Regions from separate parts of the Thermanaerosceptrum fracticalcis genome, predicted to be linked through region 1. Evidence: a T-box and tRNA genes for the amino acid it is inferred to sense, from the RefSeq annotation. Region 1 holds a T-box; the other holds one or more tRNA genes.

Region 1 (5,502 bases):
GTATACCACGGATAGATTCCAGGGGGATACTAGGTGTAAGCTAAGGACTGCTCTTTGGGATTTAAATTTTCCACCATGGAGGAAGAAAAATGGAGAGCATGCAAATCACTATCGAGGGCAAAGAACTCACTATTTCCAACCCTCATAAGATCTTGTGGCCGGAATCGGGTATCACGAAACTCGATTACATTCATTATTTAATAAGTGTCTCTCCCTATCTTTTGGCCTATACACAAAACCGCCTCTTGACCATGATCAGATTTCCTGACGGTATTGATGGTAAATCCTTTTATCAGAAAGAGATTCCCCCTTTTGCCCCGGAATGGATGGAGCGAGCCTTTTATTCTGATAAGAACTGGATACTCTTAAACGACATCGCTACCCTGGTCTGGGTGGCCAACCTGGCTTCTCTGGAAATACACGTCCCCTTCGACCAGTATGTTAAACCCGACTATCCCACAGAGCTTACCCTGGACCTGGACCCTATGGATACGGATAATTTTGACCTGGTGAGAGAAATAGCCCTCAAATCCAGGGAAGTTATCGATTCCCTGGGCCTCTTTAGCGTCATTAAGACCTCCGGGGCCACTGGTCTTCAGGTCTATATACCTATTGAGCCCAGGTATACTTATGAGGAAGCCCGGCTCATCAATACCTTTATTGCCCGTTACATAGCGGAAAAAAATCCCCGCAAGGTCACCCTTGAACGGATGGTGAAGAAGCGGGGGAAACATCTCTATTTTGATTATCTCCAGTTGTGGCGGGGTAGAACCTTGCCGGCACCTTATTCCGTAAGGGCAAAACCCGGGGCTACGGTTTCTACTCCCCTGGAGTGGGCGGAGGTGGAAAAGGAAATCACTCCGGCGGACTTTACTATACGGACAGTACCGGAAAGGCTGAAATTGAAAGGAGACCTTTTCCGCTTTGTAACTACGGAAAAAATGAACCAGGGCCTGGATGAAATCCTGGTTTTTATCAAGGGGGCAGAACTAACGAGGGTATAAAGCAAGGAGACTAAAAAGTTTTTTAGAAATGACTAAAGCACCAGTGGCGTAACTGGTGCTTTTCATCAAACATTCTTTAAACTAATTTGACCTGGTGATAGACTTTTTTCCCTTTTCTTAGCATTAGTTTACCGTCAGCAAAATCATCAAGGTTAATGACAAGATTGAAATCATCAATCTTGTTCTCGTTTACAGTCAGACCACCCTGCTGGATCAGGCGCCTGCCTTCGCTTTTGGAAGGAGCCAGTCCAGTTTCCATTAAGAGGGTGAGGATATCCATCCCTCCCGTAAACCTGGCTTGAGGGATTTCTGTACAGGGTATGGAAGCAGCATCACCGCCGCTGCCAAAGAGGGCTCTGGCGGCTTTTTGGGCTTTTTCCGCTTCTTCCTCGCCATGTACCAGCTTCGTGACTTCATAAGCCAGTACTTCTTTGGCCCGGTTAATTTCAGCATCCTGGAGGGAACCCAGCCTGTTTACTTCTTCCATGGGTAAGAAGGTCAATAAGGCCAGGCAGTTTTTGACATCCCTGTCATCGACATTACGCCAGTATTGATAGAAATCATAAGGGGAAGTTTTGGCAGGATCGAGCCAGATGGCGCCGCTTTCTGTTTTTCCCATTTTTTTACCTTCACTGGTAGTCAGGAGTTTGAAGGTGAGACCATAAGCTGAACCTCCTTCAGCTCGCCGGATGAGTTCTACTCCTGCGATAATGTTGGACCACTGGTCATTGCCGCCCATCTGCAGCTTGCAATTGTACCTCTTATAAAGTTCCAGGAAGTCGTAGGCCTGCATCAGCATGTAGTTGAATTCCAGGAAGGATAAACCTCTTTCCAACCTGTTTTTAAAACATTCAGCTGAAAGCATTCTATTGACGGAGAAGTGTTTGCCGATATCGCGCAGGAATTCAATATAATTAAGATTCATGAGCCAGTCGGCATTGTTGACCATGAGGGCTTTTCCCGGACCAAAATCGATAAAGCGGGAAAACTGTTTTTTAAAGGATTGAGCGTTTTCTTCAATCAGTTCTCTGGTCAGCATTTTACGCATGTCTGTTTTGCCCGAAGGGTCTCCCACCATAGCTGTGCCGCCGCCGATGATGGCGATGGGCCTGTGACCGGCCCTTTGCATATGCATCATCACCATGACCTGGATAAAATGACCCACATGAAGGCTGTCGGCCGTAGGGTCAAAACCGATATAAAAGGTGACTGTTTCTTTCTCCAGGAGTTCCCTGATTTCTTCTTCATGGGTTGCCTGTTCGATATATCCTCTTTCCCTCAGAATGTCGTAAACGTTAGCCATTTGTTCCACTCCTTCTATCACTAGTCATAAAAAAAGAGTCCTTCATCCTATAAGGACGAGAAGACCCGTGGTACCACCTTACTTTACATCTTAACGATGCCTCAAGTCACGATAACGGGTGACAGCCGCAAGCACTTTCTGCTGAAACTCCGGAATGTAATTCACGCCATTATGTCCGGCAAGCTTTGCACCAACCAGCCTGCTCTCTGTGTTGTCACCATAACGGGCTACTGGGTTCCTTCACAGTTTTTCTATTAGCATTTCCTTATCTTATAAATTAATATACATAAATTGCTTGTGTCAAGGTTTATTTAATTTTAGCATAAGTATATATATCAGACCTCAAAAAGATATGTTTCCTTCAAAGGTGGGGTGGGAATTGGGGAGAAAAGCAATAGTACTGTGTCTGATTATCCTGGTGACAGTATTTTTGACAAACTACAGTGGCAGCTACATAGAAACTATGGGAAAGAAGAGGGAAGGAAACCGGGAACTGACTCCGGTCTTGCGCCTCTCTACGTTGGAAGTGTGTCCAGGGGATTATCTTGTCATCTACGTGGAGAACGTAAACAGGGACGATCACATTGCCCTTTCGACAGGCCTGTTACAGAATCCACCCGGGTTTACCCATTATAAAAGAGGACAGGTAGCCCTGGCGGCTGTGAATTACCGTACGGCAGCAGGAAAATATTTTCTATATATTAGTATTTCCAGAAAAGGGCAGGTTGTCTGGGAGAAAAGGGAAATGATTACCGTTCTCCCCAAAAAATTTCTTACCCAAAACTTAAAAGTAACCAGGCAACAGCAGGCCATAAGGAATGAGAAGCTCTGGAAAGAGGACAGCGCCTTTATTGAGAAGGCCAAATCCGTTTCCGCCCCCGAGCCCTTATGGCAGGGAAAATTCTTACAGCCTGTGGAAGGACGTATTTCTACAGAGTATGGTGTTATTCGCTACATAAACAATGTGGAATCCGGAAGGCATGCCGGTATAGATATCGCAGCGAGAAAAGGGACCCCTGTGAAAGCCACCAACAGGGGTATGGTTACTCTCTCTATGCCCCTCCATCTTACAGGAAATACCATCATCATCGACCACGGGATGGATATCTTCAGCGCTTACTCCCATCTGGACCGCCTGCTGGTGAAGGAAGGCCAGCTGGTGGAAAAAGGGGATATTATTGGGGAAATCGGGTCCACAGGTTTTTCCACAGGTCCCCATCTCCACTGGACAATCAGCATAGGCCCCGTTTTTACGAACCCCTGGCGTTTGCTGGAGAGTGACCCCCTGGAATGGATAAAATAATAAAAAAATAATTATTTCTTTCTGCCCCGGGTAAAATATGGACATACCACGAAAAAGGAGAGTGGTTTCTCATGAAAAAGGAGCCGACGTTTAGGCCTCCCGGGAGGTTGCTGATAGAAGCCAGGGACCTGGAGATAGCCAGGGAATTTTTCCCCGGCAGGAGACGGATCCCGCCTAAAAAAGAAATGCCCGGGGAATGTAAGAGCAGGCTGGGGGAATATTACGGGTATTTCCAGTACTATCCCGGTGAATAAACTGATTTGCTTTCCGCAGTCTATCTGGTAAACTAGTATCCGATGGACTGTTTTTTTTCTATATGCAAAGCGGAGGTTACGTGTGATGAGAGAGAAAATTCTGGATATCCTCTGTCAGGTCTGCGGCAGTGAAGAGATACGTGAAAATCCGGATGTTGAACTTTATGAAACAGGACTGCTGGACTCTTTTGGTACAGTACAGCTCCTGGTGGCCATTGAGGAAGAATTGCATATGGCTATTCCCATTAGTGAGATAGACCGGGAAATGTGGGCCACTCCCCATAAAATAATTAAATTTATTGAGGAAAGGCGCTAAATCATGAAGCCTCGTTTTGGCCCCCTTTTCCTGGCCTTAAGCCTTTTTGTTATTTTTCTTATTGGCTTAAGTCTCGCCATACCCGCCTTTCTTGAGAAGGCCTCAGTGGAGAAAGTGGCCCCGGTGCTTTACCCGCCGGTGAAAATGAAAGGACTGGTTTTGCAAAAAAAAGCCCTTGCTTCGGAAGAGTTTTTGCCTGTCTATGGCTCTTCAGAATTAACCATCTTTGATCACTATCACCCTTCCAGTATTTTTGCTCATAAACCCTCAGGTTTTCAGCCTTTTCTGGTAGGGCGCGGCGGTAGCCAAAGTATCATCCATTTTCTTAATTTTGCCGCATTAGGCCGATCCCTGGAAGGGAAAAAACTTGTCTTTATCCTCTCACCTCAATGGTTTGAGCGAGAAGGCATCCCTGAGTCCTATTTCCGGGGAAATTTTTCACCCCTTTATGCCTACAGGTTTGTTTTAGATGAGGAATTGGAGGATGAGATCAGAAAGGCGGGGGCGCAAAGACTGCTGGAGTTTGCGGAAGCAAGGAAATCCCTGGTGCTGGGGACTCTCTTGAAAGAAGCGGCGGAACCCGGGTATCTTCATCCTGTCCTTAAACAGCTGGTCAAATCCCTGGCCTATCTCAAGCTCTTTATTTTAGAAAAGACAGATGAGTTTCGTTCTGCTTATCTTTTACTTAGCAGAGGAGAAGAGAGGGAGGGGCCCAGGACTGTTACAGGTTCATTCTGGCCAGAGCTTCTAAAGAAAGCGGAAGCTGAAGGAGCACAGGCCTGCAGTAATAATGATTTTGGAATTAATGATGATTATTTCCGCCGGCATTTTCAAGGAAAATTGGAGAGCCTTAAGGGCTATGCCCAATCTGTTACCTATGCAGAATCTGTAGAATTTGCCGATTTCACCCTGGTTTTAAAGCTTTTAAAGGAAAGGAAAGCGGATCCCCTTTTTGTGATGGTCCCTGTCAATGGGTACTGGTATGATTACATCGGATTTCCCAAAGAAGACCGTCAGCTTCACTATGAGAAGACCCGGGAGCTTATCCGTTCCTACGGCTTTAAAATTGCTGATTTTTCCCGGCACGAATACGACAAGTTTTTCTTAAGAGATGATATGCATTTAGGCTGGAAAGGATGGGTTTACGTCAATGAAGTCCTGGATAAACACCATCATGGCAGTCTGGAATAAGCCTGCAGCTCAGTGGGTGGTGAAAACCTGCTATTACCTGGCTATTTTACTGGGACTGTTATGGATTTACGGCTTCAATGATTTTACTGCAGGCAACTTTATTTACACTAATTTTTAGGGGGTAGCACTCT
Region 2 (5,502 bases), 640 kb from region 1:
AACTTATGAAGCTAGGGCATCTTTCGCCTGTGGAACATGCCAGTTTTACCTTTGCTATTGAAGGAGTCTCCCGCAGTCTTTTGGCACAAATCACTCGCCACAGGATTGCCAGCTTTAGTGTCCAGTCCCAGCGTTATGTGGGTGAACACTCAGCCGGTAATGAAGATGGTGTTTTTGATTATATCGTTCCTCCTCGTATAGAGGCTTTAGGTGAGGAATATCTGCGGATTTTTCATGAACAGATGGCTACGATTCAAAAATGGTATGATTTTTGGAATAAAGCCCTGGGTGAGCAGGGGGAACAGAGTCAGGAAGATGCCAGGTTTGTGTTGCCGAATGCAGCGGAAACCAAGATGCTGGTAACCATGAATGCCAGGGAGCTTCTGCATTTTTTTTCCCTGCGCTGCTGTAACCGGGCTCAGTGGGAAATACGGGAACTGTCCACACGCATGTTAAAACTGGCTAAAGCGGCGGCGCCCAATATTTTTAAAAATGCCGGTCCGGGGTGTCTGGAAGGACCTTGTCCTGAAGGCAAAATGACTTGTGGTAAACAAAAAGAAGTAAAATATAAATTCGCTCATCTATAAGTGACTAGAGAAAGGTGTGGGGGCATGGAATTGTTATTCGGCAGGAACCCGGTGTTAGAAGCCTTAAGAGCACGGAGAAGCGTTAACAAGATTCTCATTGCCGAAGGTTCTAATGTAGGGTCAATTAAAGAAATCATGGCTTTAGCCAGGGAGCAAAAGGTACTCATACAATTTGTCGATAAAAAACAGCTGGATAACATGTCCCAGGGCGAAAACCACCAGGGGATTATTGCGTATGCTGCCCCTAAAGATTATGTGGAATTGGATGAGATACTTCTGGAAGCCCGTCGTAAAGAGGAAGTTCCCCTCCTTTTGATGTTAGATGGGATAGAAGATCCCCATAACTTTGGTGCTATTTTACGCACTGCTGATGCAGCCGGGGTCCACGGTGTGGTTATCCCCAAACATCGCGCAGTACCCCTTACGGCAGGAGTGGCTAAGGCTTCGGCGGGAGCTATAGAATATGTACCTGTTGCTCGTGTCACCAATCTTGCTCAGACCATGGAGAAGCTTAAAGAACAGGGATGCTGGATTGTGGGAACTGATTCGGGAGCAAAAACACTTCATTTTGAGGCCGATTTGTCAGGGCCCTTGGTGGTAGTGATGGGCAGTGAGGGTAAGGGGTTAGGTAAACTGGTAAAAGAAAAGTGTGACTTCCTTGTGAGTATTCCCATGCTGGGACGCATCAATTCCCTCAATGTCTCTGTGGCTACCTCAGTTATTCTTTATGAAATTATACGACAGAGAAGAGCGGCACGAGGTAAGTAAACGGTGGTAGAATATTTGGTTGTGGACGGTTATAATATTATAAATTCCTGGCCCGAATTACACAGGTTAAAAGAGGAAAGTTTTGAACATGCCCGCATAAAACTAATAGAGACATTAATTAACTATCATGGCTGTACAAATATCATGATCGTTGTTGTTTTCGATGCTCACCAGGTGAAAGGGGGTATAGAAAGACGGGAGAGCTACCACGGGGTAGAGGTTGTTTATACCCGGGAAGGTGAGACGGCCGATATGTTCATTGAAAAAATTGTGGGGAGCTTGAGCCGTAATGCGAAAGTCTTTGTAGCAACTTCCGACTGGATAGAGCAAAGCCTCATCCTGCAGCGGGGAGCCTTCCGGCTTACCTCCAGGGAATTGCTGCAGGAAATAAAAAACACTTTAAGTCAAACCATGAACCAGCTAGAATATACTAAAAAGGATATAACCAGGCTTAATCATCATCTGCCGGAAAATATTAGGAAAACACTGGAGAAATGGCGCCGCGGTCAGTACTGAGGGGAACAATGCCTTGACGTTATGATGAGGTGTCAGTTATAATTATCCTGTAAAATAGACAAGTTTGCGTCCCTTTGCAACATTAAAAATATTGGCTATATTTTAGCTTGCTTAAATATAAGCAAGTTTATAAATATTATTTATATAAGCCTTCTTCCGGACAGGGTCCGGAAAAATTGTTTTTTTCCAGAACCTTTACATTCATAGATGGAGGCGATAGTGGATGAGCTTGGGCGCACGGCGCGAACTGGTCGACTCGTTGGATGTTTTAGAAGATGAGCATGTGGTTGAGTTAGCAAAAGACGGTGATAATGAGGCTCTGGAATTTCTTATTCATAAATACAAAAATTTTGTTAGAGCCAAGGCTCGTTCCTATTTTCTTATCGGTGCCGACCGCGAGGACATTATCCAGGAAGGCATGATTGGTTTGTATAAAGCTATTCGCGATTTTCGCTATGACAAACTTTCTTCTTTTCGTGCTTTTGCTGAATTATGTATCACGCGCCAGATAATTACGGCCATTAAAACAGCCACGCGTCAGAAGCATATTCCTCTAAACTCTTATGTTTCTTTAAATAAACCTATCTATGATGAAGATTCTGACCGCACTTTGCTGGATGTTATATCGGGGTCTAAAATAACTGACCCTGAGGAATTAATAATCAGCAGGGAAGAATTTGACGATATTGAGGAAAAGATGGGAGAAATCCTGAGTTCCTTGGAGTGGCAGGTTCTCATGTCATATTTGGACGGAAAGTCCTATCAGGAGATAGCCGTAGAACTTGAACGTCACGTAAAATCCATTGATAATGCCCTGCAGCGTGTTAAAAGAAAGCTGGAAAGATATTTGGAGAAAAGAGATCAATAACAAAAAATACCAGCAAAAACACCTTGACCTGGCACGCCTGAATATTATATAATGAGTTTTGTCAGTCACGCCGACGTAGCTCAATTGGCAGAGCAGCTGACTTGTAATCAGCAGGTTGCGGGTTCGAGTCCCATCGTCGGCTCCATTTTAATCACGTGGAGAGATTCCCGAGCTGGCCAAAGGGGGCAGACTGTAAATCTGCTGGCACTGCCTTCGAAGGTTCGAATCCTTCTCTCTCCACCACTCTAAAAATCAATTAACATAAATATCGCGGGATGGAGCAGCTGGTAGCTCGTCGGGCTCATAACCCGAAGGTCGAAGGTTCAAATCCTTCTCCCGCAACCATGTGAATTAAGCTGGCGTAGCTCAGTAGGTAGAGCGTATCCTTGGTAAGGATAAGGTCACCGGTTCAATCCCGGTCGTCAGCTCCATTATAAATATCGGGCGGCGTAGCTCAGTTGGCTAGAGCATGCGGTTCATACCCGCAGTGTCCGGGGTTCGAATCCCTGCGCCGCCACCAATTACAAACAAAAACCCTCATGTGTGAGGGTTTTATTGTTTGCAGTTACTAGTTACTAGTTCTTAGTTATTAGACACTCTTGCTGTTAACAGCACCGGTAGAAGAAGGAAATTATTTATTCAGGCTTGCCACCACGTATCCCGATCTTCGCATAGAACAAACTAAAGTTCCTTTCGGGAATGTTTCGCTATGCTCCGATAGGGAACGTTTGTGGCAAAACCTTCATTCTGATTAATAATTCCAGGATGGTAGATTTTATCAAAATCGCACGATAGTTCAGGCCTACTAGTAACTAGTAACTGATAACTAGCAACTGCAGACTGCAATCGCAGTCTGCCAAAATGTATATATTTGACAGATGCCTGTAAATATTGTAGAATATGATGAGCAGAAGGGGCGATAATGCTTAAGATTACATAAAAGAGAAATTAGGCATTTAAGGAGGAAAGTACATATGGCAAAGGCAAAATTTGAAAGAACCAAACCCCACGTTAACATTGGTACCATCGGCCACGTGGACCACGGTAAAACCACTACCACTGCCGCTATCACCTACGTTTTAGCCAAGCAAGGTTTGTCCCAGGCCGTAGCCTTCGACCAAATCGACAAAGCTCCTGAAGAAAAAGCCCGTGGTATCACCATTTCCACAGCCCACGTTGAATATGAAACAGCGAACCGGCACTACGCCCACGTAGACTGCCCCGGCCATGCTGACTATGTAAAGAACATGATCACCGGTGCTGCCCAGATGGACGGTGCCATCCTGGTTGTATCCGCCGCTGACGGTCCTATGCCCCAGACCCGGGAGCACATTCTCTTAGCCCGTCAGGTAGGTGTGCCCTACATCGTTGTATGGCTTAACAAAGTTGACATGGTAGATGACGAAGAACTCTTAGAGCTGGTAGAAATGGAAATTCGTGACCTTTTGAACCAGTACGAATTCCCCGGTGATGAAATTCCCATCATCCGTGGTTCCGGCTTAAAAGCTCTGGAAGATCCTACTGGACCCTGGGCGCAAAACATTCTGGATCTCATGAAGGCCGTAGACGAATACATTCCTACTCCCCAGCGGGACGTTGACAAGCCCTTCTTGATGCCCGTAGAAGACGTATTCTCCATCACCGGACGTGGTACAGTTGCTACCGGCCGTGTAGAACGTGGAACCATCAAAGTTGGTGAAGAAGTACAAATCGTAGGTCTGACAGAAGAACCCAAGAAGACCGTAGTAACTGGTGTAGAGATGTTCCGTAAGCTCCTGGATCAAGCCCAGGCCGGTGACAACATTGGTTGTCTCTTGCGTGGTGTGGACAAGAAAGAAATCGAGCGTGGTCAGGTACTGGCGAAGCCTGGTTCCATCAAACCTCATACCAAGTTTACCGCTGAAGTATACGTACTGACCAAGGAAGAAGGTGGTCGTCATACTCCCTTCTTCAACGGTTACAGACCCCAGTTCTACTTCAGAACCACTGACGTAACCGGTGTAGCAACCCTTCCTGAAGGTGTAGAAATGTGTATGCCTGGCGACAACATCAAGATGACCATCGAGCTCATCACGCCTATTGCTATTGAAGAAGGATTGCGTTTCGCTATTCGTGAAGGCGGTCGTACAGTAGGCGCCGGTGTTGTAGCTAGCATTATAGAGTAACTAGGAAGCTATAAAAGCAGGACTAGTCTCCTGCTTTTTTTGTTCTAATGTTCCACTAGCCTTGCCAGAGTCTTTCTATTGACACCAAATACCTGTTGTGATAAATTAAGTAATGTTATGGACAAAATACCCGTAATATGGGTTTTTTCAGTGGGAGGTGGCGAGCATGCGGGTAGCAATTACTTTAGCTTGTACTGAGTGCAAACAACGCAATTATACATCCACAAAGAATAAGAAAAATCACCCTGATCGCATGGAGTTAAAGAAATACTGCAAATTTTGCAAGACTCATACAACTCATAAAGAGACCAAGTAAATATTTGTGTCAACAGAGTGAAGGTTCTATAACAACCTTGATTAGGTTATTATATAACTGTTAATAGTTAGGATGTGTAAAATATGAGTGTTGCTAAAGGAGAAAAAGTAAGCTTTTTTGATAGGGTAAAAAAGCATTACAGAGGAGTAACCGGAGAATTAAAGAAAGTACACTGGCCAAACAGGAAAGAACTTGTTTCCTATACTACAGTTGTACTTGTTTCCTGTGTGCTGGTGGGCGTAGCCATCTGGATTGTTGACTCGGGTGTCAGCTTTTTGATGG

The links. A T-box is a leader RNA that pairs with one kind of tRNA and senses whether it is charged. The one in region 1 lies ahead of tyrS (tyrosine--tRNA ligase), so its partner is inferred to be a tRNA-Tyr.
Region 2: it encodes a tRNA-Tyr, which carries the amino acid that the T-box ahead of tyrS (tyrosine--tRNA ligase) is inferred to sense. The anticodon was not compared.

The regions. Positions count from the first base shown of each region.
Region 1 covers NZ_CP045798.1:3,553,696-3,559,197, forward strand. The annotation lists gene ligD (non-homologous end-joining DNA ligase) at 90-1,004, shown strand; gene tyrS (tyrosine--tRNA ligase) at 1,081-2,307, opposite strand; T-box leader at 2,356-2,560, opposite strand; gene BR63_RS18015 (M23 family metallopeptidase) at 2,687-3,610, shown strand; gene BR63_RS18020 (hypothetical protein) at 3,682-3,864, shown strand; gene dltC (D-alanine--poly(phosphoribitol) ligase subunit 2) at 3,950-4,180, shown strand; gene dltD (D-alanyl-lipoteichoic acid biosynthesis protein DltD) at 4,184-5,371, shown strand; gene BR63_RS20095 (teichoic acid D-Ala incorporation-associated protein DltX) at 5,355-5,489, shown strand; gene dltA (D-alanine--poly(phosphoribitol) ligase subunit DltA) at 5,502-5,502, shown strand, end outside.
Region 2 covers NZ_CP045798.1:2,913,686-2,919,187, forward strand. The annotation lists gene thyX (FAD-dependent thymidylate synthase) at 1-587, shown strand, start outside; gene rlmB (23S rRNA (guanosine(2251)-2'-O)-methyltransferase RlmB) at 612-1,355, shown strand; gene BR63_RS14765 (NYN domain-containing protein) at 1,359-1,871, shown strand; gene sigH (RNA polymerase sporulation sigma factor SigH) at 2,095-2,739, shown strand; tRNA gene BR63_RS14775 (tRNA-Thr) at 2,809-2,884, shown strand; tRNA gene BR63_RS14780 (tRNA-Tyr) at 2,897-2,982, shown strand; tRNA gene BR63_RS14785 (tRNA-Met) at 3,009-3,084, shown strand; tRNA gene BR63_RS14790 (tRNA-Thr) at 3,095-3,170, shown strand; tRNA gene BR63_RS14795 (tRNA-Met) at 3,183-3,259, shown strand; gene tuf (elongation factor Tu) at 3,714-4,904, shown strand; gene rpmG (50S ribosomal protein L33) at 5,071-5,220, shown strand; gene secE (preprotein translocase subunit SecE) at 5,304-5,502, shown strand, end outside.